DNA from 2 places in the Streptomyces sp. NPDC058650 genome. Region 2 is predicted to be linked to the other one. Evidence: predicted binding sites of a transcription regulator. Region 2 holds the regulator's gene; the other holds the start of a gene.
What was found. The regulator HrcA, encoded in region 2, represses chaperone genes, less so after heat shock. The targets are predictions, from matches to a motif close to TTNGCACTCNGNNNNNCNGAGTGCNAA.

Region 1 (15,175 bases), on a different contig from region 2:
CGTCATGCTCACCGGCGAGCTCGGCGCCGGGAAGACCACCCTGACCCGCGGCCTCGGCGAGGGCCTCGGCGTGCGGGGCGCGGTCACGTCCCCGACGTTCGTCATCGCCCGCGTCCATCCGTCCCTGGTCGGCGGCCCGGCCCTGGTGCACGTCGACGCGTACCGCCTCGGCGGCGGCCTCGACGAGATGGAGGACCTCGACCTGGACGTCTCGCTGCCCGAGTCCGTGGTGGTCGTGGAGTGGGGTGACGGCAAGGTCGAGGAGTTGACCGACGACCGGCTGCACGTCCTCATCCACCGGCTGACCGGCGACACCGACGACGACCGGCGCACGGTCGTGCTGCGCGGGATCGGCTCGCGCTGGGCCGACGAGGACCTCGATCTCGGCTGACGGCGGGCCTTCCGGGGCGCCGTGGCGTACGTCTGATCGTAGGAGTTTCCGACAACGTGTCGGGAAGATATTGCGTGGGCCGTACGTGCCGTGGTGACATGGATGCACGAGCTGGTTAGGTGTACCTAACCTACGGGAGGCATGCATGGCCACGCCACAGCGCGCGGAAGCGGGACACGGCCGGGATTACGTCCCGATGGGTGAGCTGCTGGCGTCCTGTGCCGCTGCGCGCGCCCTGTCCACGCCGCCGCGCCGCCCCGGGCCCGAGCAGGCCGAGGGCGGGGACCAGGACGTCGTACGGCGGGACGAAGCCGCCTAGGGGCTTTTCGGGCGGCGGAGCTTTCCGAGCGCCGAAGCTTTCGGGCGGCGGAGCGTTTTTCGGGCGCCGAAGCTTTCGGGCGCCGGAGATTTTTCGAGCGTCGGGCTCAGGCGACGACGACGACCTTCGCGCCGATCGACGCGAACGTCCACAGCGCGTCCCCGTCCGCCCGCTTCATCCGGATGCCGCCGGTCTTCTTCGACGGGTCCGGCTTCGGCGTCGAGCCGTCCACCGCCGCGCTGAAGCCGATCGCCACGTCCTGGGCCGTCGCGAACCGCACCACGTGCTCGATCTGCACCCCGTCCGAGCCGCGCACCGAGCCCGAGCGCGAGGTCACCGTGTAGGCGCCCGGCAGCGGGTCCACCGTGCTCGGCATCACCGTGAACGTCCGGGTGGCCTTGCCCTTGCCGTTCACCAGCCACACCCGGCGGTCGGCGAGCGCGTACACGACCCGCTCACCGGTACCGGAGCCCGCGGGGACCGTCAGCGGGTTCTTCGCCGGCTGCTTCGGGCCGCCGCTCGGCGAGACGGAGGGGGCGGTCGTGCCCGGCGTCTTCGGCTTCACCGACAGATCGGTGGGGGCGCTCGCCGAGGCCTGGTACGCGAGGACGCCGACCGCGACGACGGCCGCCGCGGTGAGCCCGGCCACGAATCCCGAGCTGCTCCTTGCCACCGTGCCCACCTCTCGTACGAACGTATCGAAGGGTGACGGTAGCAGCCGGTGCCCCCGGTGGTCGGGCGCCGTGCCCGGGGGCGGCCCGGGGGTGGCCCGGGTGCCTCGCCGGGGCGCCGCCCGTCCCGGGAGCCGTAGGCTGTTCGCGTGCTGTTGCTCGCCATGGATACCGCCACCCCCGCCGTCACCGTCGCCCTGCACGACGGCGAGGCCGTCGTCGCCTCGTCGAGCCAGGTCGACGCCCGCCGCCACGGGGAGCTGCTGCTGCCCGCCGTCGACCGGGTCCTCAAGGAGGCCGGCCTCGCGCTCGACGCGGTCACCGGCGTCGTCGTCGGCGTCGGCCCCGGGCCGTACACCGGCCTGCGCGTCGGTCTCGTCACGGCCGCCGCCTTCTCCTCCGCGCTCGGCGTCCCGGTGCACGGCCTGTGCACCCTCGACGGCCTCGCGTACGCCTCCGGGATCGACGAGCCCTTCGCCGTCGCGACGGACGCGCGCCGCAAGGAGGTCTACTGGGCGCGGTACGAGGACTCCCGCACCCGCGTGACCGACGCGGCCGTCGACCGGCCCGCCGAGATCGCCGAACGCCTCGCGGGCCTGCCCGTCGTCGGCGCGGGCGCCCGTCTCTACCCCGAGGCCTTCCCCGACGCCCGCGACCCCGAGCACCAGTCGGCGGCCGCGCTCGCCGCGCTCGCCGCGGAGAAGCTGGCGGCCGGCGGCGAGGGCTTCCTGGACCCGCTGCCCCTGTACCTGCGCCGCCCCGACGCGCAGGTGCCGAAGAACTACAAGGTGGTCACGCCCACGTGACCGGCGGCGTGGAACTGCGCGAGATGCGCTGGTGGGACATCGCCCCGGTGCTGGCCCTCGAGGACGAGCTGTTCCCCGAGGACGCCTGGTCGGCGGGGATGTTCTGGTCGGAGCTCGCGCACGCGCGCGGGCCGCGTGCCACCCGCCGCTACCTCGTCGCGGAGGACCCGGCGGGGCGGCTCGTCGGGTACGCGGGGCTCGCCGCGGCCGGCGGACTCGGCGACGTCCAGACGATCGCCGTCGCCCGCGACCAGTGGGGTACGGGTCTCGGCGCCCGGCTCCTCACCGATCTGCTCCACCACGCCACCGCCTTCGAGTGCGACGAGGTCCTCCTCGAAGTGCGCGTGGACAACACCCGGGCCCAGAAGCTGTACGAGCGCTTCGGCTTCGAGCCCATCGGTTTCCGGCGCGGCTACTACCAGCCCGGAAACGTGGACGCGCTCGTGATGCGACTGACCGTTCAAGGAACTGAGACTGATTCTGATGGCTGCTGACGAACCCCTCGTACTCGGCATCGAGACCTCCTGCGACGAGACCGGTGTCGGCATCGTCCACGGCACCACCCTCCTCGCCGACGCCGTGGCCTCCAGCGTCGACACCCACGCCCGCTTCGGCGGCGTCGTGCCCGAGATCGCCTCCCGCGCCCACCTGGAGGCGATGGTCCCGACGATCGAGCGCGCCCTGAAGACGGCCGGGATCTCCGCGAAGGACCTCGACGGCATCGCCGTCACGGCCGGGCCCGGCCTCGCGGGCGCGCTGCTCGTCGGCGTCTCGGCCGCCAAGGCGTACGCGTACGCCCTCGGCAAGCCGCTGTACGGCGTCAACCACCTCGCCTCGCACATCTGCGTCGACCAGCTGGAGCACGGCAAGCTGCCCGAGCCGACGATGGCCCTGCTGGTCTCCGGCGGCCACTCCTCGCTGCTGCTCTCCGCCGACATCACCTCCGACGTGCGCCCCCTGGGCGCGACCATCGACGACGCGGCCGGCGAGGCCTTCGACAAGATCGCCCGGGTCCTCGACCTCGGCTTCCCCGGCGGACCGGTCATCGACCGGCTCGCGAGGGAGGGCGACCCGAAGGCGATCGCCTTCCCGCGCGGACTGAGCGGCTCCCGGGACCCCGCGTACGACTTCTCCTTCTCCGGCCTCAAGACCGCCGTGGCCCGCTGGATCGAGGCGAAGCGGGCGGCCGGCGAGGACGTGCCCGTCCGGGACGTGGCCGCGTCCTTCCAGGAGGCGGTCGTGGACGTGCTCACCCGCAAGGCCGTCCGGGCCTGCAAGGACGAGGGCGTCGACCACCTGATGATCGGCGGCGGCGTCGCCGCCAACTCGCGGCTGCGGGCGCTCGCCCAGGAGCGCTGCGAGCGGGCCGGCATCCGGCTGCGCGTACCGCGCCCGGGGCTGTGCACGGACAACGGCGCGATGGTCGCCGCGCTCGGCTCCGAGATGGTCGCCCGCAACCGGCCGGCCTCGGACCTGGAGCTGTCGGCCGACTCGTCCCTGCCGGTGACCGATCCCCACGTGCCCGGTTCGTCTCACGGCCACTCCCACGACCACGATCACGACCACGTGCACGAGATCAGCAAGGAGAACCTGTACTCGTGAGGCTCACGCTCATGTGGGAGGCGCGGGCCGCCCAGGGCCGCGGCCGCGAGCTCCTGGAGTGGGCCAGGGCCCAGGTCCTGGCGCACGAGCCGCTGCGCCGGGAGATCTTCCGCGCCCCGCAGGACCGGGTCCTGGTCCTCACGTGGTGGGAGGCGGAGGCCTTCGACGCCGAACTGCCCGAGCTGCCCGAGCCGGAGGCGGAGCTCATCACCCGTCCGGTCCACCGCTGGCGCTTCGAAGCGGTTTCTCCCGACTGATCCCGCCCGGCGCGCAACCCCGCGGGCCGCTCGCGCATCCCACAGGGCGTGGACAAGAAGATCGTGGTCTGGGCGGCGCTGACCGCCGTCGCGCTGCTGGTGACCGGTTGCACGGCGGAGGGCCCGGCCGCGGCCCCCGCCCCCGTCGTGTCCGAGAGCGCCCCCTCGGCGCCCCCGGCCGACGAGGACAAGGCCGCCGGAGCCGCCGGATCGGCAGCCGCGGCGTACCGCACGTGGGGCCTCAAGCCCTTCGCGGCCCCGCCCGCCCCGCCTGCGGTCAAGCCGGTCGTCCGGAAGCCCGGCGGCCCCGTCCCCGTCATCAGCGAGATCCCCACCACCGAGAAGATCGTCTTCATCACGATCGACGACGGGGCCGAGAAGGACCGCGAGTTCGTCCGGATGATGAAGGACCTCAAGGCCCCGGTGACGATGTTCCTCACCGACTCCGCGATCCGCGGCGACTACGGCTACTTCGCCCCGCTCGTCGCCCAGGGCCACGGCGTCGCCAACCACACCCTCACGCACCCGAACCTCCGCACCCTCTCCCGGGACGCCCAGCGCCGGGAGATCTGCGGCCAGCAGGCGAAGCTGGCGAAGGAGTACGGCACGACACCGAGGCTGTTCCGCCCGCCGTACGGCAACTGGAACGAGGACACCCGCGCCGCCGCCGGGACCTGCGGGGTGGACGCGATCGTGCTGTGGCGCGAGTCCATGCAGATCAAGAACATGCAGTACCAGCGCGGGGACAGGAAGCTGCACCCCGGCGACATCATCCTGGCCCACTTCCGCGGCCCGTCCGAGCTCAAGGGACGGACGATGACCGAGATGACGGCCACGATGCTGCGCCGCATCCAGGAGCAGGGCTTCACCGTGGCCCGCCTGGAGGACTACGTCTAGGGGGTGTCCGGCCGGATCGGCAGGACACCCCAAGGCCGGTCCGGAAGATTCCCGGGCGCGGTGTCGATGCGGGTCCGACCCGTTCGACGTATGTGTGGAAGGCGGGGAACGGCCCCGCCACCGCACCACCGAGGAGTCGTCATGCCCCGCTTCCTGTCCCTCGTCCGCATCGAGGAGAACACCATCGACATGGAGAGTGCCGACCCCGGCTTCGACGAGCGGATGGGCGCGCTCTTCGAGGAGATCACCAAGGCCGGCGCCATGGTGGACACGGCCGGGCTCAAGCCGACCGCCGAGGCCACCCGCATCACCTGGTCGGACGGGAAGCTGTCGTTCACCGACGGACCGTTCACCGAGACCAAGGAGGTCGTCGGCGGCTACGCGATGCTCCAGTGCAAGGACATGGCCGAGGCCGTCGAGTGGGGGAAGCGCTTCCTCGCCGTCCACCCGCCGAACTGGAAGGTCGGACTGGAGGTCCGCGAGGTCGAGGAGATGCCGGAAGGCTGACCATGGGTGTGCTGTCATGTGGACCATGACGGTGGAGAGCACCCTGGAGACGGTCTGCCGGATGGAGTCGGCGCGGATCATCGCCACCGTGGCGCGGATCGTCCGGGACGTCGGCATCGCCGAGGAGATCGCCCAGGACGCGTTCGTCTCCGCCCTGGAGCAGTGGCCGCGGTCAGGCGTCCCGGAGCGCCCGGGAGCCTGGCTGACGACCGCCGCGAAGCACCGCGCCGTCGACCTCGTGCGCCGCCGCGAGACGTACGCCCGGAAGCTCGCCGAGGTGGGCCGGACGCTCACGGCGGAGTCGTACGACCCCGAGCCGTCCGGCCCGGGCGACATCGACGACGACGTGCTCCGGCTCGTCTTCACCACCTGCCACCCGGTGCTCTCGGCCGACGGCCGCGCGGCGCTGACCCTGCGGCTCCTCGGCGGGCTCCGTACGGACGAGATCGCCCGCGCCTTCCTCGTACCGGAGGCGACGGTCGCGGCCCGGGTCACCCGCGCCAAGCGGACGCTCGCGAAGGCGGGCGTGGAGTTCGAGGTGCCGTACGGGGAGGAGAGGGTCGCCCGGCTCGGCTCCGTCCTGGAGGTCGTCTACCTGATCTTCAACGAGGGGTACGCGGCGACCGCCGGCGACGACCTGCTGCGGCCCGGCCTGTGCGAGGACGCGCTGCGGCTGGCCCGCGGCCTCGCCGCGCTCATGCCCGGGGAGGGCGAAGTGCACGGGCTCGCCGCCCTCCTCGAGCTCCAGGCCTCCCGGACGGCGGCCCGTACCGGTCGCGACGGGCAGCCGGTCCTCCTCGCCGACCAGAACAGGAGCCGCTGGAACCGGCTGCTCGTCCGGCGGGGGTTCGCCGCCCTGGAGCGGGCCGGGGACGGGCGCTCCTACGGGCCGTACGCCCTCCAGGCCGCGATCGCCGCCTGCCACGCGCGCGCCGCCTCGTACGAGGAGACGGACTGGCGGACCATCGCCGCCCTGTACGGCCGGCTCGCGGCCGTCGCGCCCTCCCCGGTGGTCGAGCTGAACCGCGCGGTCGCCGTCTCGATGGCGGAGGGTCCGGAGGCGGGTCTCGCGCTCGTCGACGCCCTGGCCGGGGGGACCGCCCTGGCGGGCTACCACCTGCTGCCGAGCGTGCGCGGCGACCTGCTGGCCCGGCTGGGGCGGGCGGCCGAGGCCCGGGCGGAGTTCGAGCGGGCGGCCTCGCTCACCCGGAACGCGCGCGAGCGGGAACTGCTCCTCGGGCGCGCACAGTCGATCAGCGCTCAGTAACGCAGGATCTGGCCCGCCGACGTGCCGACGAGGACCGTGCCGTCGGGGGCCGCGTGCACCGAGAGCGGCCCGTACGGGGGCAGGGGGCGGCGGTCGAGGACGGTGCCGTCGGCGGTGTCGACCGAGAGCAGCGTGCCGTCGGAGCACAGGGCGTGCAGGACGCCCTCGTGCGCGTCGAGGTCGACGACCTCGGAGTCCAGGGGTGTGGTCCAGGTGACGTCCCCGGCCGGGAAGGTCCGGCGGACCAGCTCCGTCCGCCCGTGCAGGAGCGCGGGGCCGGCGGAGTCGGAGACGTACACCGCCCGGCCGAGCGGATGGTCGACCCGGAAGGCGTCCAGCGAGAAGAGCGTCGTCTCGGCGGCGGAGCGGGGGTCGAGCGCGATCACGTCCCGGCGCCGGCGGCCGTACAGCAGCTCGGGGCAGCGGCGGACGTGGATCGGGACGAGGTCGTACCGGTCGGGCTCGTGGACCGTGCCGAGCGGGGTGCCGTCGGCCGCGAAGACCCGGGTGTCGGGCGCGGCGGCGGGTTCGGCCTCGGAGCCGCGGTCGTACGTGTCCCGGATCGCCCACACCCCGTCCGTACGGGCCGACAGGGCAGCCGAGAAGGGCACCGAGGGGCGGTCGAGGACCGTGCCGTCGGAGAGGTCGACGAGCGGGAAGTCGGTCCGGGTGCGGGAGTCGGGGCCGGAGACCGCGACGCGTGCGGTCCGCTCGTCGGCGGCGACCTCGATCCGGCTGCCGCCGATCCCCGACGGCGCGGGAACGCTCCACAGCAGCGAGCCGTCGGGGGACCAGCACTCCACGACGGCGTGGCCGCGGGTCGCGAGCACCCGGCCGTCGCTCAGTCCGGCCACGGCCCGGACCCCGCCGAGGCCGTCGTAGCTCCGCCCCGCGCGCTCGGCGAGCGCCTGGAGCAGCGGCCGGGTGGGTTCCGTGTCGAGGTACCCCACCTCGGTGTCCGGGGGGAGCGGTGTCCGGGGGAGGGTGCGCAGGTCGAGGGCGTCGGGGGCGAGGCCGAGCCAGTCGTCGCGGGCGACGGTGGCGCGGGACTGGAGCTGCGCGCCGTCCGGTTCCCAGGCGAAGAAGGTGAGTTCGAGCGTGCGGGCGTCCAGCCAGCGGATCGGCTCGATGCCCCAGGCGGGGTCGGCGAAGTCGACGCGGTGGCCGGTGGCGGGTTCGAAGAGGGTGAGGCCGCCCTCGCGGAGGTACGCGTCGTAGTTGTCGAGGCCGATGGCGAGGAGCGGGAGCGTGGGGTGGAACGCGATCGACTCGGCGTCCATCGTGAACGTCAGGAGGTGCGCGCAGGAGAGGTCGGCGGCGCGATGGACGGCCACGCGGCTCAGGCCGCTCCACACCGAATTGACCGCGATCCACTGCTCGTCGGCGCTGACGATCACCTGGGAGGCGTGTCCGCGCACCTCGGGGAAGGGCTCGTCGTGGAAGGTGAAGCTCGGCGGTGACGTCGGCTCAGGCACGGTGCTCCGTGGCGCCTTGGTCACCGGCCTCCGCCCGCCGGGCGGCCGATCAGCATCGTCGGGGCTCCCGCGACCCGAGTGAGCAGCACCGTCGCGGAGTTGGGGCCCTTCGGCTTCACCTTCCGCCGGATCTCCTCGGGTTCGACCGCCGAACCGCGCTTCTTCACGGTCAGGGTGCCGACCTCGCGCTCCCGGAGCAGTGCCTTCAACTTCTTGAGGTTGAAGGGGAGTTCGTCGGTGATCTCGTAGGCGGCGGCGTACGGGGTGGGGACGAGCTCGTCCGCCGTGACGTAGGCGATCGTCTCGTCGATCAGGCCGCCCGACACGTCCTGCGCGACCTCGGCGACCAGGTGCGCGCGGATGACGGCGCCGTCCGGCTCGTAGAGGTAGCGGCCGACCGGCCGGACCGCCGGGTCGGGCAGTCCCCGGCCGACGATCCCGGCGCCCGAGGGCAGCAGCGTGGCGCGGCGGGCGCCCGGCTCCGTACCGAACCAGAGCACGGCCTCCTTCACGTCCCCGCCGTCCGAGATCCACTCGGCCTCGGCCTCTTCCGGGACGGCCTCGTGCGGAATGCCGGGGGCCACCTTCAGGGCGGCGTGCGGGGCCTTGCGGGCCGCTTCGACGGCCCAGGAGAGCGGCGGGGAGTACGCCTCGGGGTCGAAGATCCTGCCCCGGCCGCCGCGCCGCGCCGGGTCGACGAAGACCGCGTCGTACGGGCTCGTGTCGATCTCCGTCACGTCGGCCTCGCGGACCTCGACGAGCCCGGCGAGGCCGAGGGCCTCGGCGTTGGCGCGGGCCACCTCGGCGGTGAGCGGGTCACGGTCGACGGCGAGGACGGAGATCCCGGCGCGGGCGAGGGCGATCGCGTCGCCGCCGATCCCGGAGCAGAGGTCCGCGACGCTGCCGACGCCGAGCGCCTTGAGCCGGGCCGCCCGGTACGTGCCGACCGAGGCGCGGGTGGACTGCTCGACGCCGTTGGGCGTGAAGTACATCCGGTACGCGTCCTCGGGGCCGAACTTGGCCACCGCGCGCTGGCGCAGCCGGGCCTGGCCGACCGCCGACGTGACGAGCTCGGCGGGGTGGTCGCGGCGCAGCCGGGAGACGACCGCCAGCTCCTGGGCGGGGTCGTAGTCGCGCAGGGCGGCGAGCAGTGCCTGCCCCTCGGGGGTGAGCAGGGCGGTGAAGTGGGCGAGGTCGGTCACCCGTCCCATTGTGGGCCCTGCGGCGCTGTGGGCCGGCCGGGGGACGGTGGGTGCCGTACGGCGGTGTCGTGGTCGGGTGGGGGCGTGCGCACTGACAGGATGCGGCGCCATACCGCTTGTACGACAAGAGGAAGAATTCATGGTGATCAGCGCGCACCCTGTCCGGCGGACCCTCGGGGCCGCTCTCGTCGTCGCAGCCCTCGCCTCCGTCGCCACGGCCTGCTCCGCCGCCGGCCCCGCCGCACCGGAGCGCCGCGCGTCCGCCCCGGCCCCCGCTCCCGGGCAGCAGGGCCAGGCGCAGGCCCCGGGCTCGGCCGGCGCGCTCAGCGCGTACGTCGAGAAGGTCCGCAAGCAGAAGGCCGCCCGCGCGCTCGCCGCCAAGAAGTGGGGCCTCGCCCGGCCCCCGCTCGACGCGCCCGCCCCACCGAAGGTCAAACCGACGATCACCACCCGCAAGGGCTTCGAGACGGACGGCGAGGGGCTGCCGCCCGTCTTCACGACCGTGCCGACCAAGCAGAAGGTCGTCTTCCTGACGATCGACGACGGCGCGGAGAAGGACCCCGCGCTGCTGCGGATGATGAAGGACCTCCGGATCCCCTACAGCGCCTTCCTCAGCGACTACGTCGTCAAGGACGACTACGGGTACTTCGCGAGAATGCAGAAGTCGCAGGAGTCCGGGGTCTCCCTGCACAACCACACGCTCAACCACCGCTACCTGCCAGGGCTCTCGTACAAGCAGCAGAAGCGCGAGATCTGCGGGATGCAGGACGTCATCGAGAAACGATTCGGCAAGCGGCCCCCGCTCTTCCGCCCGCCGTACGGCAACTACAACGAGGACACGCTGCGCGCCGCGAAGTCCTGCGGGATCAAGGCGGTCCCGCTGTGGGCGTCCGAGGCGTTCCCGGACCACATGGAGTGGCGCGAGTGGGACCGGGACCTGCACCCCGGCGACATCGTGCTCACCCACTTCCGGGGCAAGGGCGACTGGAAGGGCACGATGCCCGACATGATCCGGCGGGTGATGAACGTGATCACGGCCAAGGGGTACGCGGTCGCGAAGCTCGAGGACTACGTGTGAGCGGGCTCCGTACGGGAGGGCTCCGTACGGGAGGGCCGCGTACGAGCGGGCTCCGTGCGAGACGGCTCCGTGCGGCGGTCGCCGGCGCGGTGCTGGCCGGCACGCTGCTCGCCCTCTCCGGCTGCGCCTCGTCGGTCGACCCGATCGAGCGGCTGGGGCGGAAGGCGGCGGAGCGGATGGCCACGCCGGACGCGACGACCGTGGCGGAAGGGACGGCCCGGATCGGCGCCCGCGCCGACTGATCAGGACCCGACCGGAACGACGCGCTACGGCCTGGAATTGGCACTCCGCTTGACCGAGTGCTAATCGCGGTCATAGTCTCAGCTCTGGCACTCCCCACTGGAGAGTGCCAACACAGCGACAGGCAGGTCCGGCACCCGCGACGACGGATCCACCTGGTCGCCACCTCAGACAGTTGACCCCGTAATCTCCGAAGGGGGAGGTCGGATCGTGACGACCACCAGCTCCAAGGTTGCCATCAAGCCGCTCGAGGACCGCATTGTGGTCCAGCCGCTCGACGCCGAGCAGACCACCGCCTCTGGCCTGGTCATCCCGGACACCGCGAAGGAGAAGCCCCAGGAGGGTGCTGTCCTCGCCGTGGGCCCGGGCCGCTTCGAGAACGGCGAGCGTCTTCCGCTCGACGTTCAGGTCGGCGACATCGTGCTCTACAGCAAGTACGGCGGCACCGAGGTGAAGTACAACGGCGAGGAGTTCCTCGTCCTCTCGGCTCGCGACGTGCTCGCGATCATCGAGAAGTAATTCACCGAAGTATCCGAAGTAGATGCTTTGAGCTGCGCCCCTTGACCCCGCACAGGGCGTCCGGGGGCGCAGTTCGTTTCCATACGATTCCGAGAGGGCTGAACCGCTCCCATGGCGAAGATCCTGAAGTTCGACGAGGACGCCCGTCGCGCCCTTGAGCGCGGCGTCAACAAGCTTGCCGACACGGTGAAGGTGACGATCGGCCCCAAGGGCCGCAATGTCGTCATCGACAAGAAGTTCGGCGCCCCCACCATCACCAACGACGGTGTCACGATCGCCCGCGAGGTCGAGATCGACGACCCGTTCGAGAACCTCGGCGCCCAGCTGGTGAAGGAGGTGGCGACCAAGACCAACGACATCGCGGGTGACGGCACCACCACCGCCACCGTGCTCGCCCAGGCCCTGGTCCGCGAGGGTCTGCGCAACGTCGCCGCCGGCGCCTCCCCGGCCGCCCTGAAGAAGGGCATCGACGCCGCCGTCAAGGCCGTCTCCGAGGAGCTCCTCGCCACCGCGCGCCCGATCGAGGACAAGTCCGACATCGCCGCCGTCGCCGCGCTCTCCGCGCAGGACCAGCAGGTCGGCGAGCTCATCGCCGAGGCGATGGACAAGGTCGGCAAGGACGGTGTCATCACCGTCGAGGAGTCCAACACCTTCGGCCTGGAGCTCGAGTTCACCGAGGGCATGGCCTTCGACAAGGGCTACCTGTCCCCGTACATGGTGACCGACCAGGAGCGTATGGAGGCCGTCCTCGACGACCCGTACATCCTGATCAACCAGGGCAAGATCTCCTCGATCCAGGACCTGCTGCCGATCCTCGAGAAGGTCATCCAGGCCGGCGCCAGCAAGCCGCTCCTGATCATCGCCGAGGACGTCGAGGGCGAGGCCCTGTCGACCCTGGTCGTGAACAAGATCCGTGGCACCTTCAACGCCGTGGCCGTCAAGGCCCCCGGCTTCGGCGACCGCCGCAAGGCGATGCTCGGCGACATGGCCACCCTCACCGGTGCGACCGTCATCGCCGAGGAGGTCGGCCTCAAGCTCGACCAGGCCGGCCTGGACGTGCTCGGCACCGCCCGCCGCGTGACCATCGCCAAGGACGCCACCACCATCGTCGACGGTGGCGGCAACGCCGATGACATCGCCGGTCGCGTCAACCAGATCAAGGCCGAGATCGAGTCCACGGACTCCGACTGGGACCGCGAGAAGCTCCAGGAGCGCCTCGCGAAGCTGGCCGGCGGCGTGTGCGTGATCAAGGTCGGCGCCGCCACCGAGGTGGAGCTGAAGGAGAAGAAGCACCGTCTGGAGGACGCCATCTCCGCGACCCGCGCCGCGGTCGAGGAGGGCATCGTCTCCGGTGGTGGCTCCGCTCTGGTCCACGCCGTCAAGGTCCTCGAGGGCAACCTCGACAAGACCGGCGACGAGGCCACGGGTGTCGCGGTCGTCCGCCGCGCCGCCGTCGAGCCGCTGCGCTGGATCGCCGAGAACGCCGGCCTCGAGGGCTACGTCATCACCTCGAAGGTGGCGGAGCTCGACAAGGGCCAGGGCTTCAACGCCGCGACCGGCGAGTACGGCGACCTGGTCAAGGCCGGCGTCATCGACCCGGTGAAGGTGACGCGCTCCGCCCTGGAGAACGCCGCCTCGATCGCCTCCCTCCTCCTCACCACCGAGACCCTCGTGGTGGAGAAGAAGGAAGAGGAGCCGGCCGACGCGGGCCACGGCCACGGCCACTCCCACTGACGCGTGTCGTAACTGATCACCGAGGCCCTGCGCCTCACTGATCACCGAGGCCCGGTGCCCCCGTCGCGGGGGCACCGGGCCTCGTGCTTTCCGTCCCGCGTCTATCCCTCCACCGCGCCGAGCTGCCCCATGAGCCCGAGCAGGTCGTACTGCCACCACCCCTCGACGATCTTCCCGTCGTCCCGGAACCGGTGGATGACCGTGCCGGTCATGGTCACGTCCATGCCGGTCGGCTGGAGCCCCATGAAGTCCCCGGTGTGGCTGCCCTTCCACGTCCAGCGGGTGCAGACCCGGTCGCCCTCGGCGATCTGGTCGTCGACGGTGAAGGCGAAGTCGAAGCCGCGCCGCCACATCTCCACCTCGCGCCGGACGGCGTCCATGCCGATGACGTCCTGCTCGTTGGTCGGATCGTGGTCGTGGTACCCCTCGGCCAGCACCTCGTCGAGCAGCGCGAGCTCCTGCTCCCGCGCCATCATCTCCATGAGGTGCCGGGCGTTGGTCTTGTACAGCGCCTCGTCCCGGACCACGTCCAGGTCGGTGAAGGTCGGCATCTCGTCACAGAGCGCGACCATCTCGCGGAAGATCCGGTCGGTCTCGGGGAGCTGCGAGTTGCGCATGGCCACGTCGTAGGAGGGGAACTCGACGATCTCCACGATGTGGGAGGCGTCCGAACGGTCCTTGCCGACCATGCTGTGGGTCGCGGTCCGTTTGCCTTCGGTCTGTTCGACCCACTGGTCCATGAGCCGGTTCAGGTCGTCCACCCGACTCGTCTTGCAGTCGATTATCTGTACGAAGGTCATGGCGCCTCCCGACCCCGGTAGGACCCTTCCAGTCTAGGTTGGACGCATGGAGCGGGCAGGGGGAGAGCGGCCGGTCACGGTCGACAACGGTTCGGGCATCGTGGTGATCGGCGACGGCAACCGGATCGGGTCACCGGAACCGGTGGCGGTCCGTTCCGCGTACCGGGAACAGGTCCGCCGGATCGCCCCCGCGGAACTCGTCGACCGCGAAGCCGAGCTGGCGGAGCTCGCGGCCTTCTGCCTGGCCGACTCCGGCCCCGCGTACGCCTGGTGGCGCGCGGAGGCCTGGGCCGGCAAGACCGCGCTGCTCTCCTGGTTCGCGCTCGACCCACCACCAGGGGTGCGGATCGTCCCCTTCTTCATCACTGCCCGCCTCGGTGCCCAGAACGACGTCGCCGCGTACGTGGACGTCGTCCTGGAACAGCTCGCGGAACTGGTCGGCGAGGGCCTCCCGGCGCTCCTGACGGCGGCGACCAGGGAGGCTCACCTCCTCCGGCTGTACGCCTCGGCCGCCGAGTCCTGCGCCGCGCGCGGCGAACGGCTGGTCCTCCTCGTCGACGGCCTGGACGAGGACCGGGGCGTCACCACGGGCCCCGACGCCCACTCGATCGCGGCCCTGCTCCCGTACGACCTGCCCGTCATCGTCTCCGGCCGCCTCAACCCGCCGCTCCCGGTCGACGTCCCCGAGGACCACCCGCTCCGGGACCCGGCGGCCGTACGGATCCTCGCCCCCTCCCCGAAGGCCCGCGCGATCCGGGCGGAGGCGGAACGCGAGCTGAAACGACTCCTGGAGGCGGGCGGTCTGCCGTACGAGCTCCTGGGCCTGCTGACCGCCGCAGGCGGCGGCCTGACGGCGGACGACCTCGCGGAACTGACCGGCGCGGTCCCGTACCGGGTCAAGGACGTCCTGCGTACGGGGCCGGGGCGGACGTTCGCGGTACGAGGCGGGGCGTACCTGCTCGCACACGAGGAACTCGCCGCGAGGGCCCGGGAGATGCTCGGGGAGCGGGAGCTCGACCGGTGGCGGGCGGTACTGCACGCATGGGCGGACCGCTGGCGGGAGCGCGGCTGGCCGGACGGGACCCCGGACCATCTGCTGCACGGTTACGTGCCGATGCTGCGGGCGGCGGGGGATGTGGAGCGGCTGGTGGCGTGCGCGGGGGACGGGCGGCGCCACGAGCGGCTGCTGGCCGTGACGGGGGGTGACGCGGCGGCGCTGGCGGAGATCGGGGCGGCGGAGGACGCGGTCCTGGGCGGGGCGGACCGTGAGGGCTCGGTGGCGGCGGCGTTGCGGCTGGCGCTGGGCCGGGCACTGCTGCTGCGGGACAGCGGAAACGTGCCGCTCCCGCTGCCGGCGGGTTGGGTCGCCGTCGGACAGCCGGACCGTGCGGTGGCGCTTGCCCGGAGCAT
Region 2 (15,175 bases):
TCCGGCCCACGTCGGGGCCCTTGATGCCGTGCGCGGCGAGCCGCTCGGGCAGGATCCGGCGCCCGTCGGGCTCGGTGATCCGGTAGCCGTACGACTCGACGGGGTGCGACAGCCTGCGCGCGTCGAGGGTGTACGCCTCGGTGACCGCGAGCGGCCCGTCGGCGGCGACGGGCGACTCGGTCAGCTTCACCGTCTCGCGGTAGGCCGTGGCGTACCTCAGCCGCTCGAAGAAGTGCTGCCCGCTCGCCGGGTAGTGGGCGGTGACCGGGTGCGGGACCTGGTCGAGGTTGATCCGCTGGATCACCCCGGCCAGGCCCAGCGAGTGGTCGCCGTGGAAGTGCGTGACGCAGATCCGGTCGAGGTCGTGCGCCGCGACCCCGGCGCGCAGCATCTGGCGCTGGGTGCCCTCGCCGGGGTCGAAGAGGATGCCCTGGCCGTCCCAGCGCAGCAGATAGCCGTTGTGGTTGCGGTGCCGGGTCGGGACCTGGCTGGCGGTCCCGAGGACGACCAGTTCGCGTACGGACACGGGTTACCCGGGCGGCCAGTTGAGACCGCGGCCGCCCAGCACGTGCGCGTGGGCGTGGAAGACGGTCTGACCGGCGCCGGCGCCGGTGTTGAAGACGATCCGGAAGCCGTGGCCGTCGATCTTCTCCTGCGCGGCGATCTCTCCGGCCTCCCGCAGTATGTCGGCGGCGACGGTCGGCGCGGCGGCGGCCAGGGACGCGGCGTCCGGGTAGTGGAGCCGCGGGATGACGAGGATGTGCGTGGGCGCCTGCGGGTTGATGTCGCGGAACGCGAGGGTCGTCTCGGTCTCGCGCACGATCGTCGCCGGCACCTCCCCTTCCGCGATCTTGCAGAACAGGCAGTCGCTCTGCGGCTCTCCGGCCATGGCCTGGGCCTCCTCGCCTTGTCGGTCGATACAGGTCGGTACGACGGGAATGCTATCCGCCGCCACCGACAGGACCCGCTCCCCGGTCAGTCCTTCGGCGCGCGGCGGTTCAGGGCCGAGCGGCTCACCCAGTACGTGATGATCACCGCCCAGAACAGCGGCGTGCCGAATCCGCTCACGACGCCCGAGTCGAAGGACCACAGGGCAAGCGCGGCGAGCGAGTAGAGGCCGAGGAGCCCGACGGCCCCGGCCATGAACAGCACCGGCCGGCAGTTGCGCGCCACGAGGAGCATGGGGCGGCGCAGCCGGGGCGGCACCCGGCGGGCCATCCACACCACCCATCCCGTCCAGGCGCCCACGAGCACCGCCACGCCGGCGAGCAGCGGGACGGCCGCGTCGGCCCAGGTCGCGCGGCCTGGGATCCAGGTGATGGCGACGGCGGAGGCCACGAAGCCGAGGAGGGCCACCCAGCGGGCCCCGGCCGCGGAGTTCCAGGCCATGGCCTCCAGGTTGTAGCGGGCCTTGCGGTCGTCGAGGTCGAGCGCGGCGGAGGCGACGAAGCCCTCGGCGGCCTGCGTCCAGGCCCCGCGCCGGAACCAGCGGCGCCGCAGCCGCAGCAGCGAGAGGTTGTTGTGAGCCTCGCTGCTCTGCGGGTTGAGCCGCAGGGCCGTCTCGTACGCCCGCTGCGCGGTGGCGTGGTCACCCCGGCGCTGGGCGGTCAGGCCCACCAGGAAATGCGCCGCGTCCTCCTCGGGCCCGAGGGCGACGGCGGCCCGCGCCGCCTCGTACGCCTCGACCGCGCGGCCCGGGGTGCGGGCGTGTTCGGCGTGTTCGGCGAGTGCGGTGCCGAGCGCGTAGTGGCTGCCCCAGTACTGCGGGGCGATCCCGACGGCGCGCCGAGCCGTGGTCTCGGCCTCCGGGAACCGCTTCAGGGCCAGCAGGATCTGGACGCGCATCAGCCAGCCCATGAGCAGCTCGGGCCGGGCGCCCAGCGCCTGGTCCACGGCGGCCAGGGCGGCCGGGGCGTCGCCGGCCCGGTGGTGACAGCGGGCGAGCAGGACGAGGGCGTCGGCGTCCTCCGGGTCGGTCGCCAGGTGCTGGGCGACGAGCGCCCCGGCCTGCTCGTACCGTCCGGTGTCGTACAGCGCCTCGGCGCGCAGGAGCGCGGTCGGAGTGGTCACAGCTTGCGCTTCCGCTTCAGGTAGGCGAGGAGGTCGTCGTAGAGCCCGCCCTCGTTGGCGAACATGGCGACGTTCCGGGCGGCGGCGAACCACGGCTCCGTGGACGGCTTGATCTGCTTGGCCGCGCCGAGCAGGTCCTTCGTCGTGATCAGGCGTACGGAGCCGCTGCGGGCGGAGTCGAGGAGCGCGGCCTCGGCGGCGGTCTCGCAGAGGTGGGCGAGGTCGGCGCCGGAGAAGTCCTCGGTGACCTTGACGAGCTTGCCGAGGTCGACGGCCTCGATGGGGCGCTCGCGCAGGTGGTAGCGGAGGATCGCCTCCCGGGCGGCGGCGTCGGGCGGCAGCACGAGGAGCGTGCGGTCGAGGCGGCCGGGGCGGCGGAGCGCGATGTCCACGTCCCAGGGCACATTGGTGGCGGCGAGCACGAAGACGCCCTCGTTGCCGGCGCCGCTCGCGATGCCGTCGAGCTCGGTGAGGAGCTGGTTGACGACGTTGCGCAGACCGCTGTGGTGCGTACGGGAACGCTTGGCGCCGAGGGCGTCCAGCTCGTCGAGGAAGACGACGCAGGGGGCCTGGCGGCGGGCCGTCTCGAAGATGTCGTGGATGTTCTTCTCGGAGGCCCCGATCCACATGTCGAGGACGTCGGAGAGCGAGACGGTGAGGAAGTTCGCGCCGAGCTCGCCCGCGACGGCCCGGGCGATGAAGGTCTTGCCGCAGCCGGGCGGCCCGTACAGGAGGAGGCCGCCGCGCAGCGACTTGCCGTACAGCCTGCGCAGTTCGGGGTTGCGCATGGGGGCGAGGAAGGCGGCCTCCAGGCGGTCCTTGACCTCCTCCATGCCGCCGACGTCGGCGAGGCGTACGGAGCCGGGGGCGTCCACGTCCCAGGCGGCGGCGTCCCCGGCGGGCCCGTCACCGCCGTCGGCCTGCGGGTCCTCCAGGAAGCGAGGGCCGACGAGGTCCTGGACCTGCTGCTCGGCGGCGGCCCAGTCGAAGGCGGGGGCGTTGCCAGGGGCGGGCGCCTCGGGCGCGGGCTGCTCGGGCGCGGGTTGCTCGGCGGCGGGAGGCTGAACCGGCGCCGGAGCAGGTGCCGCGGCCGGGGGCATGCCCATCGCCCGCATCATCAGCGCGCGGGCGTCCGCGTCCCCGGGCGCGTGCTGGAGGGCGACGGCCGCCTCCGCGACGGCCTCCTCGTTGCGCCCCTCGGAAAGGAGCAGCTCGGCGAAGTGGAGGCGCAGGGGTACGTCACCGGGGGCGGCGGCAACGGCGGTGCGCAGACTGCGGATCAGAGGGGACTCGTCGGCCATGCGGCCACCCTATGAAGCGCCCCGGGGCGGCCGTCCACCGGGTTCCGGCAAAAAGGGCCGGCCGGCAAGAACGCCGTCCGTACCCTCGCCGTCCGTACCCTCGCCCTCCGTACACGCGCCCTCCGTACACTGCGCCGGATGAGACGGGACGGCGTGCTGCGCAAGCTGACGGTGGACGGCACGGTGTGGCTCTGGAACGTCCGGCACCGCCACCCCGACTGCCGGACGGTCCTCGCCCTCCGCCGCGCGGAGACCCGGCATGCCCAGCTCCGCCTGGTCTTCCGGGACGGTCCGGGCCGGATCGTGGCGGGCTATCCGATGGGCCTCGGCGAGGTGGCCGCCGTCGAAGGCGGCTGGCTCAACCTCAACGAGCCCGGCGTGGTGCGCCGTTTCCTCGAAGAGGCCCTGACCCGCGACCTCGTCCCCACCACGCACGGACAGCGGGAGGAGGACGGCTGGCCGCTCTTCGACACGCTGACGACGACGGAAGCCCCGCAGGCCGACTAGCTCCAGCGGCCGGTGCGCCCCAGGACGAGGGCCGTCGCCGCCGTACCCGCCGTGGAGGTGCGCAGGACGCTGCGGCCCAGCCGGTACGGCTTCGCGCCGGCCGCCTCGAAGGCCGCGAGCTCGTCCGGGGAGACTCCGCCCTCGGGTCCGACGATCAGCACGATCGAGCCCTTCGCGGGCAGTTCGGCGGAGGCCAGCGCGCCGGACGGATGCGCACGGTCCTCGTGCAGGACGGCGGCGAAGTCGGCGGCCGCGAGGAGGGCGGCGAGCTGCTTGGTCGTCATGAGGTCGGCGACCTCGGGGAAGCGGGTGCGGCGCGACTGCTTGCCCGCCTCGCGCGCCGTGGAGCGCCACTTGGCGAGCGCCTTGAGGCCCCGGTCGCCCTTCCACTGGGTGATGCAGCGGGAGGCGGCCCAGGGCACGATCGCGTCGACCCCGGTCTCCGTCATGGTCTCGACGGCGAGTTCGCCCCGGTCGCCCTTGGGCAGCGCCTGCACGACCGTGATCCGCGGCTCCTCCGCGGGGTCCTCGTGCACCTCGTCGACCCGCACGGTCAGCTGGTCCTTGCCCTCGGCGGTCAGCACCACGCACTCGGCCCAGCGTCCCCGGCCGTCGGCGAGGACGAGCTCCTCGCCCTCCCGGAGCCGCTTCACGGAGACGGCGTGCCGGCCCTCGGAACCGTCCAGGAGGAAGCTCCCGGGGCCGGGAACGGCGTCGACGACGAAGACGGGTGCGGTCATGAAGCGCTCCTGTGAGCCAGGTCGGAGAGTGCGGTGTCGAGTTCGGCGGCCAGGACCTCGACGAGCCGCCCGGCGGGGAGTTCGCGGGCGAGACGGTGGCCCTGCCCGGCCCACAGGGCCATGCCCTGGGCGTCGCCGGAGGCGGCGGCGGCCTTGCGGAGCGGGGCGGTGAGGTGGTGGACCTCGGGGTAGGCGGCGGGGGCGTACGGTCCGTGCTCCCGCATGAAGCGGTTGACGAGCCCGCGCGCCGGACGCCCGGAGAAGGCCCGGGTGAAGGCGGTCCGGGTGAAGAGCGGATCGGTCAGTGCCCGCTTGTGCAGCGGGTGCGCGCCGGACTCGGGGCAGCCGAGGAAGGCGGTGCCGAGCTGGGCGGCGTCGGCCCCGGCGGCGAGGGCGGCGGCGATCTGCGCGCCGCGCATGATCCCGCCGGTGGCGACGATCGGCAGCGTGACGCTCTCGCGGACCTGGGTGACGAGGGCGAGGAGCCCGGTCCCCGGGGTGTCGTCGTCCTCCGGGTCGTCGCGGTACGTGCCCTGGTGGCCGCCGGCCTCGACGCCCTGGACGCAGACGGCGTCGGCACCGGCCCGCTCGGCGGCGACGGCGTCCTCGGCGGAGGTGACGGTGACGAGCGTGAACGTTCCGGCACGGGCGAAGGCCGCGAGCGTCTCGGGCGAGGGACAGCCGAAGGTGAAGGAGACGACGCGGACCGGGTCGTCCAGGAGGATCGCCAGTTTGGCGTCGTAGCCGTCGTCTCGGCAGTCGTCGGTCTCCCCGAGGGACGTCTCGTACCAGGTCGCCTCGCCGGCGAGCTGGTGCCGGTAGACCTCGACGGCGGCGGGATCGGCGTGCGGGCCGCCCTGCGGCATGAAGAGGTTGACGCCGAAGGGGCGCGCGGTGAGCCCGCGCACCTGCTTGATCTCCTGGTACAGGCCTCCGGCCGTCTTGTACCCGGCGGCCAGGAAGCCGAGCGCACCGGCCTCGCAGACGGCTCCGACGAGCTCGGGACAGGAGGCGCCACCCGCCATGGGGGCCTGCACGATCGGATACCGAAAGAGATCGTTCAGTGCGGTGGTGGACATACGGGCATCGTTTCATGACGGCCCCGGCGCGCCGAATCGGTACGTCAGGTTACGGAAGGCGGGACTCCGGAAGCGGGAAGGGGCGGAACGGCTCGTCGCCGTCCCGCCCCTTCCCTCACGATGCCGTCCGGTCAGGTCCGCCCGTTGAAGGCGTCCTTCAGGCGCGAGAACAGCCCCTGCTGACCCGGCTGGAACTGCCCGGTGGGCCGTTCCTCGCCGCGCAGCTTGGCCAGCTCGCGCAGGAGCCGCTCCTGCTCCGCGTCGAGCTTGCCCGGGGTCTGCACCTCGACGTGCACGATCAGGTCGCCCCGGCCGTCGCCCCGCAGGTGCGTGACGCCGCGGCCGTGCAGCGGAACCGACTGGCCGGACTGCGTGCCCGGGCGGATGTCGATCTCCTCGATGCCGTCGAGGGTCTGCAGCGGCACCTTCGTGCCGAGCGCGCCCGCCGTCATCGGGATGGTCACCGTGCAGTGCAGGTCGTCGCCGCGCCGCTGGAACGTCTCGTGCGGGATCTCGTGGATCTCGACGTAGAGGTCACCGGCGGGACCGCCGCCGGGGCCGACCTCGCCCTCTCCGGCGAGCTGGATCCGGGTGCCGTTGTCGACACCGGCCGGGATCTTGACGGTGAGCGTGCGACGGGAACGGACCCGGCCGTCGCCCGCGCACTCGGGGCACGGGGTCGGGACGACGGTGCCGAAGCCCTGGCACTGCGGGCAGGGCCGGGAGGTCATGACCTGGCCCAGGAAGGACCGGGTGACCTGGGAGACCTCGCCGCGACCGCGGCACATGTCGCAGGTCTGCGCGGCGGTGCCGGGCGCGGCACCCTCACCCGAACAGGTGGTGCAGACGACGGCCGTGTCGACCTGGATGTCCTTGGTGGTGCCGAAGGCCGCCTCGTTGAGGTCGATCTCCAGACGGATCATGGCGTCCTGGCCGCGACGGGTCCGCGAGCGCGGTCCGCGCTGCGAGGCCGTGCCGAAGAAGGCGTCCATGATGTCGGAGAAGTTGCCGAAGCCACCGGCCCCGAAGCCGCCCGCGCCGCCTCCGCCGGAGGCCGAGAGCGGGTCGCCGCCGAGGTCGTAGACCTGCTTCTTCTGCGGGTCCGAGAGGACCTCGTAGGCGGCGTTGATCTCCTTGAAGCGTTCCTGCGTCTTCGGATCGGGATTGACGTCCGGGTGCAGCTCGCGCGCGAGCCTCCGGAAGGCCTTCTTGATCTCGTCCTGGGAAGCGTCGCGGCGCACGCCGAGTACGGCGTAGTAGTCCGTGGCCACTTACGACTCCGCCAGGATCTGTCCGACGTAACGTGCCACTGCGCGTACCGCTCCCATCGTTCCGGGGTAGTCCATGCGGGTCGGTCCGACCACGCCGAGTTTGGCGACTGCTTCGCCGCCCGAACCGTAGCCGACCGAGACGACCGAGGTGGAGCTCAGCCCCTCGTGGGCGTTCTCGTGCCCGATGCGTACGGTCATGCCCGATTCCTTGGCCTCGCCCAGCAGCTTGAGGAGCACGACCTGCTCCTCAAGGGCTTCCAGGACGGGCCTGATCATCAGGGGGAAGTCGGGTCCGAAGCGGGTGAGATTGGCGGTGCCGCCGATCATCAGCCGCTCCTCGTGCTCCTCCACGAGCGATTCGAGGAGGGTCGCGAGCACGGTCGAGACCGTGGCGCGGTCCTCGATCTCCTCGAAGGACTCGGGGAGGTCCTGCACCAGCTGCGGCACGTCGGCGAACCGGCGGCCGACCACCCGGCTGTTGAGCCGGGCCCGCAGGTCGGCGAGGGAGGTCTCGCCGAAGGGCGCGGGACAGTCGATGACGCGCTGCTCGACGCGGCCGGTGTCCGTGATGAGCACGAGCATCAGGCGGGCCGGGGCCAGCGCGAGCAGCTCCACGTGACGGACGGTCGAGCGGGTCAGCGAGGGGTACTGGACGACGGCGACCTGGCGGGTCAGCTGCGCGAGCAGCCGGACCGTTCGCCCGACGACGTCGTCGAGATCGACCGCGCCGTCCAGGAAGTTGTGGATCGCGCGCCGCTCGGGTGTCGACAGCGGCTTGACGCCGGCCAGCCGGTCGACGAAGAGCCGGTAGCCCTTGTCGGTCGGGATGCGCCCGGCGCTGGTGTGAGGCTGGGCGATGTAGCCCTCCTCCTCCAGCACGGCCATGTCGTTGCGGACCGTGGCGGGCGAGACGCCGAGCTTGTGGCGCTCGGTGAGCGCCTTCGAGCCGACCGGCTCCTCCGTCCCGACGTAGTCCTGGACGATGGCGCGCAGCACCTCGAGTCTGCGTTCGCTGAGCATCGTGCGCACCTCCAGCTGTCGTCGTCGTTCCGGATGCTCCGGTTACTCCGGTTTTGGCACTCACCCTGCCCGAGTGCCAGCAATCCCCCGGCCAGTGTACGGCGGCGGGCAACGCTCCTGGCAAGGAGGCGGGGGCGCACCCGTTAGCGTCGCCCCATGGACATCGATTGGGAAGCGTACGGGTGGGAGCGGTTGGCAGACGGAGTGGGCAGGCGCCGGCTGCCCGGCTGGGACGCCACGGTGGGCCTGGTCGTGGGCGCACGGGCGATCCTGCTGTACGACACGGGCTCGACGGTCGCGGAGGGCGCCGAGCTGCGGGGGCAGATCGCGGCGCTGACGGACGGCCGAAGAGTGACGCACATCGCACTGAGCCACCCGCACTTCGACCACGTCTTCGGCACCGCCGCCTTCGCGGGCGCGGAGGTCTTCGGCGCGGTGGGCGTGGACGAGTTGCTCGGCCGGGAGCGGGACCGGGAGGACCTGCGCAGGGACGCCGTGCTGCAAGGGGTCGACGAGCGGGCGGCGACGGAGGCCGCCGACGTCCTCGTGAGCCCGCGGCACGTGGTCTCCGGCGAGTGGACGCTCGACCTGGGCGGCCGGCAGGTGCTCCTGGCGAACGTCGGCCCGGGCCACACCGGCCACGATCTGGCGCTCTGCGTCCCCGGGGAGCGCGAGGTCGTCTTCTGCGGGGATCTGGTGGAGGAGTCGGGCGAGCCGCAGGCCGGACCGGACGCGATCCCGTCCCGCTGGCCGGACGCGCTGGACCGGCTGCTGTCGCTCGGCGGCGAGGAAGCGGTGTACGTACCGGGCCACGGGGCGACGGTGGACGCCACGTTCGTACGACGCCAGCGGGAAGAGCTGGCACGCCGCTTCTCCGTTGCGTAACGTCGCCCGAATGCGCAGCTACGACCCGGACCTGACACCCGCCTGACTGCGTCTCCCGGGGGATCACCCCCGGACCCCCAGCAGCATCCCCGCCACCTCGTCCTGGACAGAATGGGGCCCATGCGCAGCTACGACCCGGACCTGACACCCGCCTGGAAGAAGTCGAAGCCCGTCCCGGAGATCCCGGCCGACCACGACCTCGTCGTCGAAGAGGTCTCCACGGGCTTCTGCGGGGCGGTGATCCGCTGCGAGGCGGGCACGGTGACCCTGGAGGACCGCTTCGGCAAGCACCGGGTCTTCCCGATGGAGCCGCGCGGCTTCCTCCTGGAGGGCCGCGTGGTCACCCTGGTCCGCCCGACCGCCGCCGCCCCGGTACGCCCCACCCGTACGGCCTCCGGCTCGGTCGCCGTCCCTGGCGCGCGGGCGCGCGTGGCGCGGGCGGGCCGGATCTACGTGGAGGGCCGGCACGACGCCGAACTCGTCGAACGGGTCTGGGGGGACGACCTCCGGATCGAGGGCGTGGTCGTCGAGTACCTGGAGGGCGTCGACGACCTGCCGTCGATCGTCGCGGAGTTCGGCCCGGCACCGGACGCCCGCCTGGGCGTCCTGGTGGACCACCTGGTCCCGGGCTCGAAGGAGTCGAGGATCGCGGCGCAGGTGACGTCCCCGGACGTCCTGGTGGTCGGCCACCCGTACATCGACGTCTGGGAGGCCGTGAAACCGTCCTCGGTGGGCATCAGGGCCTGGCCGACGGTCCCGCGCGGCCAGGACTGGAAGACGGGCGTCTGCCAGTCCCTGGGCTGGCCGCCGAACACCGGCGCGGCGTGGCAGCACATCCTGTCGAAGGTCACGTCCTACAAGGACCTGGAACCGGAACTCCTGGGTGCCGTCGAGCGACTGATCGACCACGTGACGGCGCCCTGACCTCCGGTCGGCTCGTTGTGCCGACCGACGCCCGGCCCCTTCTCCGCACTCAGCGGAGGTGTTCCGTCGATCAGTTCGTCCACCCGGCCGAGCAGATCTCCGTCCCCGCAACGGCGGGGGTACGGCCTCCGCCGGGCGTCCCCCTCGCTCAGTCCACCAGGTCCCGCACGACCGCATCGGCAAGCAGCCGACCCCGCAGGGTCAGAACCGCCCGCCCGGCGTCGTACGACGAGGGGTCGAGCAGCCCGTCCGCCAGGGCCTTCCGCGAGGCGTCGAGTCCCGCCGGCTTGAGGATCGACAGCTCGACCCCCTCCCGTAGCCGCAGCTCGAGCAGCACCCGCTCCACCCGCCGGTCCTCCTCCGAGAGGAGCTCCCGCCCGGCGCCCGGCGACTTCCCGGCCCCGAGGGCCGCCGCGTACGCACCGGGGTGCTTCACGTTCCACCACCGGACGCCGCCCACGTGGCTGTGGGCGCCCGGCCCGGCACCCCACCAGTCGGCGCCGCGCCAGTACAGCTCGTTGTGGAGGCAGCGCCCGGCCTCCGAGGTGGCCCAGTTGGACACCTCGTACCACTCGAATCCGGCCTCGGCGAAGACGGAGTCCGCGATCAGATACCGATCGGCGTGCACGTCGTCGTCGGTCATCGGCACCTCGCCGCGCCGGATGCGGCGCGCCAGCTGCGTCCCCTCCTCCACGATCAGCGCGTAGGCGCTGACGTGGTCGGGCCCGGCGCCGATCGCCGCGTCGAGCGAGGACCGCCAGTCGTCGTCGGTCTCCCCCGGCGTGCCGTAGATCAGGTCGAGGTTGACGTGCTCGAACCCGGCCGCCCGCGCCTCGGCGACGCACTCCTCGGGCCGCCCGGGCGTGTGGGTCCGGTCGAGGATCTTCAGGACGTGCTGCTTGGCGCTCTGCATGCCGAAGGAGATCCGGTTGAACCCGCCCTCCCGCAGCTCCGCCAGGTACGCCGGGTTCACCGACTCGGGGTTCGCCTCGGTCGTCACCTCGGCGTCGTCCGCGAGCCCGAACTCGTCGCGGATGGCCCCCAGCATCCGTACGAGGTCGCCGGCGTCGAGGAGCGTGGGCGTACCGCCGCCGACGAACACCGTCCGCACCGGCCGGGGGTCGTCCCCGAGCACCTTGCGGGCGAGCCGGATCTCCTCGGAGACCTGCCCGGCGTAGTTGTCCCGGGAGGCGAGCACGCCACCGGCACCGCGCAGCTCGCTCGCGGTGTACGTGTTGAAGTCGCAGTACCCGCAGCGCGTCGCGCAGTACGGCACGTGCAGGTAGAACCCGAGGGGCCGCTCGGCCGCCCCTTCCAGGGCGTGCGCGGGCAGCGCCCCGGTCTCGGGCACGGTCTCACCATCGGGCAGTACGGAAGGCATGAGCCCATTGTCCCGTACTGCCCGAGGTAAACCGTCTGGCCTGTGGACAACCGCAGTCCGAGCAGGTCAGGAACCACGTCAGGATGCCGGCAGGACCCGGGTCGGGGACCTGCCTCAGGACCCGGGCCGAGACCCGGGTCGGGACCCGCCTCAGGACTCGCGAGAGCCCGCGTACATCTCCTCGATGAGGCCCTTGTACTCCCGCTCCACCACAGGCCGCTTCAGCTTCAGCGACGGCGTCAGCTCGCCGTGCTCGATGTCGAGGTCGCGCGGCAGCAGACGGAACTTCTTGACCGTCTGCCAGCGCTGGAGGCCCTCGTTGAGGCGGTCGACGTAGCCCTGGATGAGCTTCTGGGTCTGCGGGGCGGCGACGACCTCGGCGTACGACTTGCCCGCGAGCTCGTGGTCGGCGGCCCAGCCGAGGATGGAGGGCTCGTCGAGGGCGATCAGGGCGGTGCAGAAGTTCCGGTCGGCACCGTGGACCAGGATGTTCGAGACGAACGGGCAGACGGCCTTGAACTGGCCCTCGACCTCGGCCGGCGCGATGTACTTGCCGCCGGACGTCTTGATCAGGTCCTTCTTGCGGTCGGTGATCCGGAGGTAGCCGTCGGCGGACAGCTCACCGATGTCGCCGGTGTGGAACCAGCCGTCGGACTCCAGGACCTCGACCGTCTTCTCCGGCAGGCCGTGGTAGCCCTCCATGACGCCGGGGCCGCGCAGCAGGATCTCGCCGTCGTCGGCGATCCGGACCTCGGTGCCGGGGAGCGGCTTGCCGACGGTGCCGGTGCGGTAGGCCTCGCCCGGGTTGACGAAGGAGGCGGCGGAGGTCTCCGTGAGGCCGTAGCCCTCCAGGATGTGGATACCGGCGCCGGCGAAGAAGTAGCCGATCTCGGGGGCGAGCGCGGCGGACCCGGAGATGCAGGCGCGCAGGTTGCCGCCGAACGCCTCGCGGATCTTGCTGTAGACGAGGACGTCGGCGACCTTGTGCTTGGCGGTGAGGCCGAAGGGGGCGGAGGCGGTGCCCGTGCGGCGGAAGTTGTCCTGGCTGGCCTTGGCGTACTCGCGGGCGACCTCGGCCGCCCACTGGAAGATCTTGTACTTGGCGCCGCCGGCGGCGCGCGCCTTGGCGGCGACCCCGTTGTAGACCTTCTCGAAGATGCGGGGCACGGCCGCCATGTAGGTCGGCTGGACCACCGGCAGGTTCTCGATGATCTTCTCTACCCGGCCGTCGAGGGCGGTGACGTGACCGACCTCGATCTGGCCCGAGGTGAGGACCTTGCCGAAGACGTGGGCGAGCGGCAGCCACAGGTACTGGACGTCGTCCTGGGTGACGAGACCGGTGGCGGCGATGGCCTTGGCCATGTACGACCAGTTGTCGTGCGGGAGGCGGACGCCCTTGGGGCGGCCGGTGGTGCCCGAGGTGTAGATCAGGGTGGCGAGCTGGGTGGCGGTGATCGCGGCGACCCGCTCCTTGACGGACTCGGGGTGCTTCTCCAGGTACGCGCGGCCGCGTGCCTCCAGGTCGGCGAGGGAGAGGACCCAGTCGCCGTCGGTCTCCACGCCCTCGGCGTCGATGACGACCACGTGACGGAGGCCGGGAAGGTCGGCGCGGCGCTCCACGGCCTTGGCGAGCTGGGCCGCGTCCTCGGCGATGAGGACCCTGGACTCGGAGTCAGAGAGGATGAACGCCGACTCCTCGGCGTTGGTCGACGGGTAGACCGTGGTGGTCGCGGCGCCCGCGCACATCACGCCGAGGTCGGCGAGGATCCACTCCACCCGGGTGGAGGAGGCGAGCGCGACCCGCTCCTCGGACCGCACGCCGAGGTCCACGAGACCGGCGGCGATCGCGTAGACCCGCTCGGCGGCCTGCCCCCAACTGAGCGACTTCCAGTCGTCGGGACCGGCACCGGACGCGGCGGGAACCGGGTACCGGTAGGCCTCCGCGTCGGGAGTCCGCTCGACGCGCTCAAGGAAGAGGGTCGCCACGGAGGGCGGCCGGTTCTCGATCAGGGTCTGTGTGTCGCTCACGACGTCCTCCGGGCGGCGGCGGTGCCTGCTGGCGGTGCGTAACTACGTAACCATCTACGTAACTAACTGGCGAGTAACCTTCGATTCGGGATCAGAGTAAAGGCCCGAGGACCGGCGCGTAAGAGCTTGCAGGGCCCCGCTTCATAACGAACGGGTCCACGCGCCGTCGGCACGTGGACCCGTTAGATGCACAGAGCAGCTACTCGCTGCCGCTCCTCACCGACCGGCTACTTCTTCTTACTGGAGGACTCGTCGCTCGACAGGACGGCGATGAAGGCCTCCTGCGGCACCTCCACCGAACCGACCATCTTCATGCGCTTCTTGCCTTCCTTCTGCTTCTCCAGCAGCTTCCGCTTACGGGAGATGTCACCGCCGTAGCACTTGGCGAGGACGTCCTTGCGGATGGCGCGGATGGTCTCGCGGGCGATGACCCGGGAGCCGATCGCGGCCTGGATCGGCACCTCGAAGGCCTGGCGCGGGATGAGCTCGCGCAGCTTGGCGACGAGCCGCACACCGTAGGCGTACGCGGCGTCCTTGTGGGTGACGGCGGAGAAGGCGTCGACCTTGTCGCCGTGCAGCAGGATGTCGACCTTGACCAGGCTGGAGGCCTGCTCGCCCGTGGGCTCGTAGTCGAGGGAGGCGTAACCGCGCGTCTTGGACTTCAGCTGGTCGAAGAAGTCGAAGACGATCTCGGCGAGGGGGAGGGTGTAGCGGATCTCGACCCGGTCCTCGGAGAGGTAGTCCATGCCGATCAGGGTGCCGCGACGGGTCTGGCACAGCTCCATGATCGCGCCGATGAACTCGCTCGGGGCCAGGATCGTGGCGCGTACGACGGGCTCGTACACGGCATCGATCTTGCCCTCGGGGAACTCGCTCGGGTTGGTGACCGTGTGCTCGCTGCCGTCCTCCATGACCACGCGGTAGACCACGTTGGGGGCGGTGGCGATCAGGTCGAGCCCGAACTCGCGCTCGAGCCGCTCACGGATCACGTCGAGGTGCAGGAGGCCCAGGAAGCCGACGCGGAAGCCGAAGCCGAGCGCGGCGGAGGTCTCCGGCTCGTAGACGAGCGCGGCGTCGTTGAGCTGGAGCTTGTCGAGGGCCTCGCGGAGGTCCGGGTACTCCGAGCCGTCCAGCGGGTAGAGGCCCGAGAACACCATCGGCTTGGGGTCCTTGTAGCCGCCGAGCGCGTCGGTCGCGCCCTTGTGCAGGGAGGTGATCGTGTCACCGACCTTGGACTGGCGGACGTCCTTCACGCCGGTGATGAGATAGCCGACCTCGCCGACGCCGAGACCGTCGGACGCGGTCATCTCGGGGGACGAGACGCCGATCTCCAGGAGCTCGTGGGTGGCGCCGGTCGACATCATCTTGATGCGCTCGCGCTTGTTGAGCTGCCCGTCGACGACTCGCACGTACGTCACGACGCCCCGGTACGAGTCGTAGACGGAGTCGAAGATCATCGCGCGGGCGGGGGCGTCGGCGACGCCGATCGGGGCGGGGACGTCCCGGACGACCCGGTCAAGCAGCGCGTCGACACCGACACCGGTCTTCGCGGAGACCTTGAGGACGTCCTCCGGCTGGCAGCCGATGAGGTTGGCGAGCTCCTCGGAGAACTTCTCCGGCTGGGCGGCCGGCAGGTCGATCTTGTTCAGGACGGGAACGATCGTGAGGTCGTTCTCCATCGCCAGGTACAGGTTGGCCAGGGTCTGCGCCTCGATGCCCTGGGCCGCGTCGACCAGCAGGACCGTGCCCTCACAGGCCGCGAGCGAACGCGAGACCTCATAGGTGAAGTCGACGTGCCCCGGCGTGTCGATCATGTTCAGGATGTGCGTGCGACCCTCACCCTGCCCATCGGTCGGGGCCCACGGCAGACGGACCGCCTGGGACTTGATCGTGATGCCGCGCTCCCGCTCGATGTCCATCCGGTCGAGATACTGGGCACGCATCTGCCGCTGGTCGACCACACCGGTGA

Region 1: a site for HrcA is predicted at 10,752-10,778, ahead of groES (co-chaperone GroES). Genes of this name have one in related genera too.

Annotation. Positions count from the first base shown of each region.
Region 1 is NZ_JBHXRL010000014.1:112,313-127,487, reverse strand. Features, by position in the region: gene tsaE (tRNA (adenosine(37)-N6)-threonylcarbamoyltransferase complex ATPase subunit type 1 TsaE) at 1-391, shown strand, start outside; gene ACFWWU_RS24250 (hypothetical protein) at 537-710, shown strand; gene ACFWWU_RS24245 (hypothetical protein) at 817-1,383, opposite strand; gene tsaB (tRNA (adenosine(37)-N6)-threonylcarbamoyltransferase complex dimerization subunit type 1 TsaB) at 1,531-2,187, shown strand; gene rimI (ribosomal protein S18-alanine N-acetyltransferase) at 2,211-2,681, shown strand; gene tsaD (tRNA (adenosine(37)-N6)-threonylcarbamoyltransferase complex transferase subunit TsaD) at 2,671-3,789, shown strand; gene ACFWWU_RS24225 (hypothetical protein) at 3,786-4,046, shown strand; gene ACFWWU_RS24220 (polysaccharide deacetylase family protein) at 4,095-4,943, shown strand; gene ACFWWU_RS24215 (YciI family protein) at 5,085-5,450, shown strand; gene ACFWWU_RS24210 (RNA polymerase sigma factor) at 5,476-6,717, shown strand; gene ACFWWU_RS24205 (hypothetical protein) at 6,711-8,192, opposite strand; gene ACFWWU_RS24200 (methyltransferase domain-containing protein) at 8,213-9,403, opposite strand; gene ACFWWU_RS24195 (polysaccharide deacetylase family protein) at 9,534-10,472, shown strand; gene ACFWWU_RS24190 (hypothetical protein) at 10,469-10,714, shown strand; gene groES (co-chaperone GroES) at 10,923-11,231, shown strand; gene groL (chaperonin GroEL) at 11,343-12,965, shown strand; gene ACFWWU_RS24175 (ester cyclase) at 13,067-13,765, opposite strand; gene ACFWWU_RS24170 (hypothetical protein) at 13,812-15,175, shown strand, end outside.
Region 2 is NZ_JBHXRL010000008.1:21,014-36,188, forward strand. Features, by position in the region: gene ACFWWU_RS16215 (ribonuclease Z) at 1-526, opposite strand, end outside; gene ACFWWU_RS16220 (histidine triad nucleotide-binding protein) at 530-889, opposite strand; gene ACFWWU_RS16225 (tetratricopeptide repeat protein) at 976-2,070, opposite strand; gene ACFWWU_RS16230 (ATP-binding protein) at 2,067-3,371, opposite strand; gene ACFWWU_RS16235 (hypothetical protein) at 3,510-3,878, shown strand; gene ACFWWU_RS16240 (16S rRNA (uracil(1498)-N(3))-methyltransferase) at 3,875-4,618, opposite strand; gene ACFWWU_RS16245 (nitronate monooxygenase) at 4,615-5,697, opposite strand; gene dnaJ (molecular chaperone DnaJ) at 5,829-6,968, opposite strand; gene hrcA (heat-inducible transcriptional repressor HrcA) at 6,969-7,988, opposite strand; gene ACFWWU_RS16260 (MBL fold metallo-hydrolase) at 8,145-8,873, shown strand; gene ACFWWU_RS16265 (DUF3097 domain-containing protein) at 8,994-9,797, shown strand; gene hemW (radical SAM family heme chaperone HemW) at 9,946-11,178, opposite strand; gene ACFWWU_RS16275 (AMP-dependent synthetase/ligase) at 11,329-13,206, opposite strand; gene lepA (translation elongation factor 4) at 13,434-15,175, opposite strand, start outside.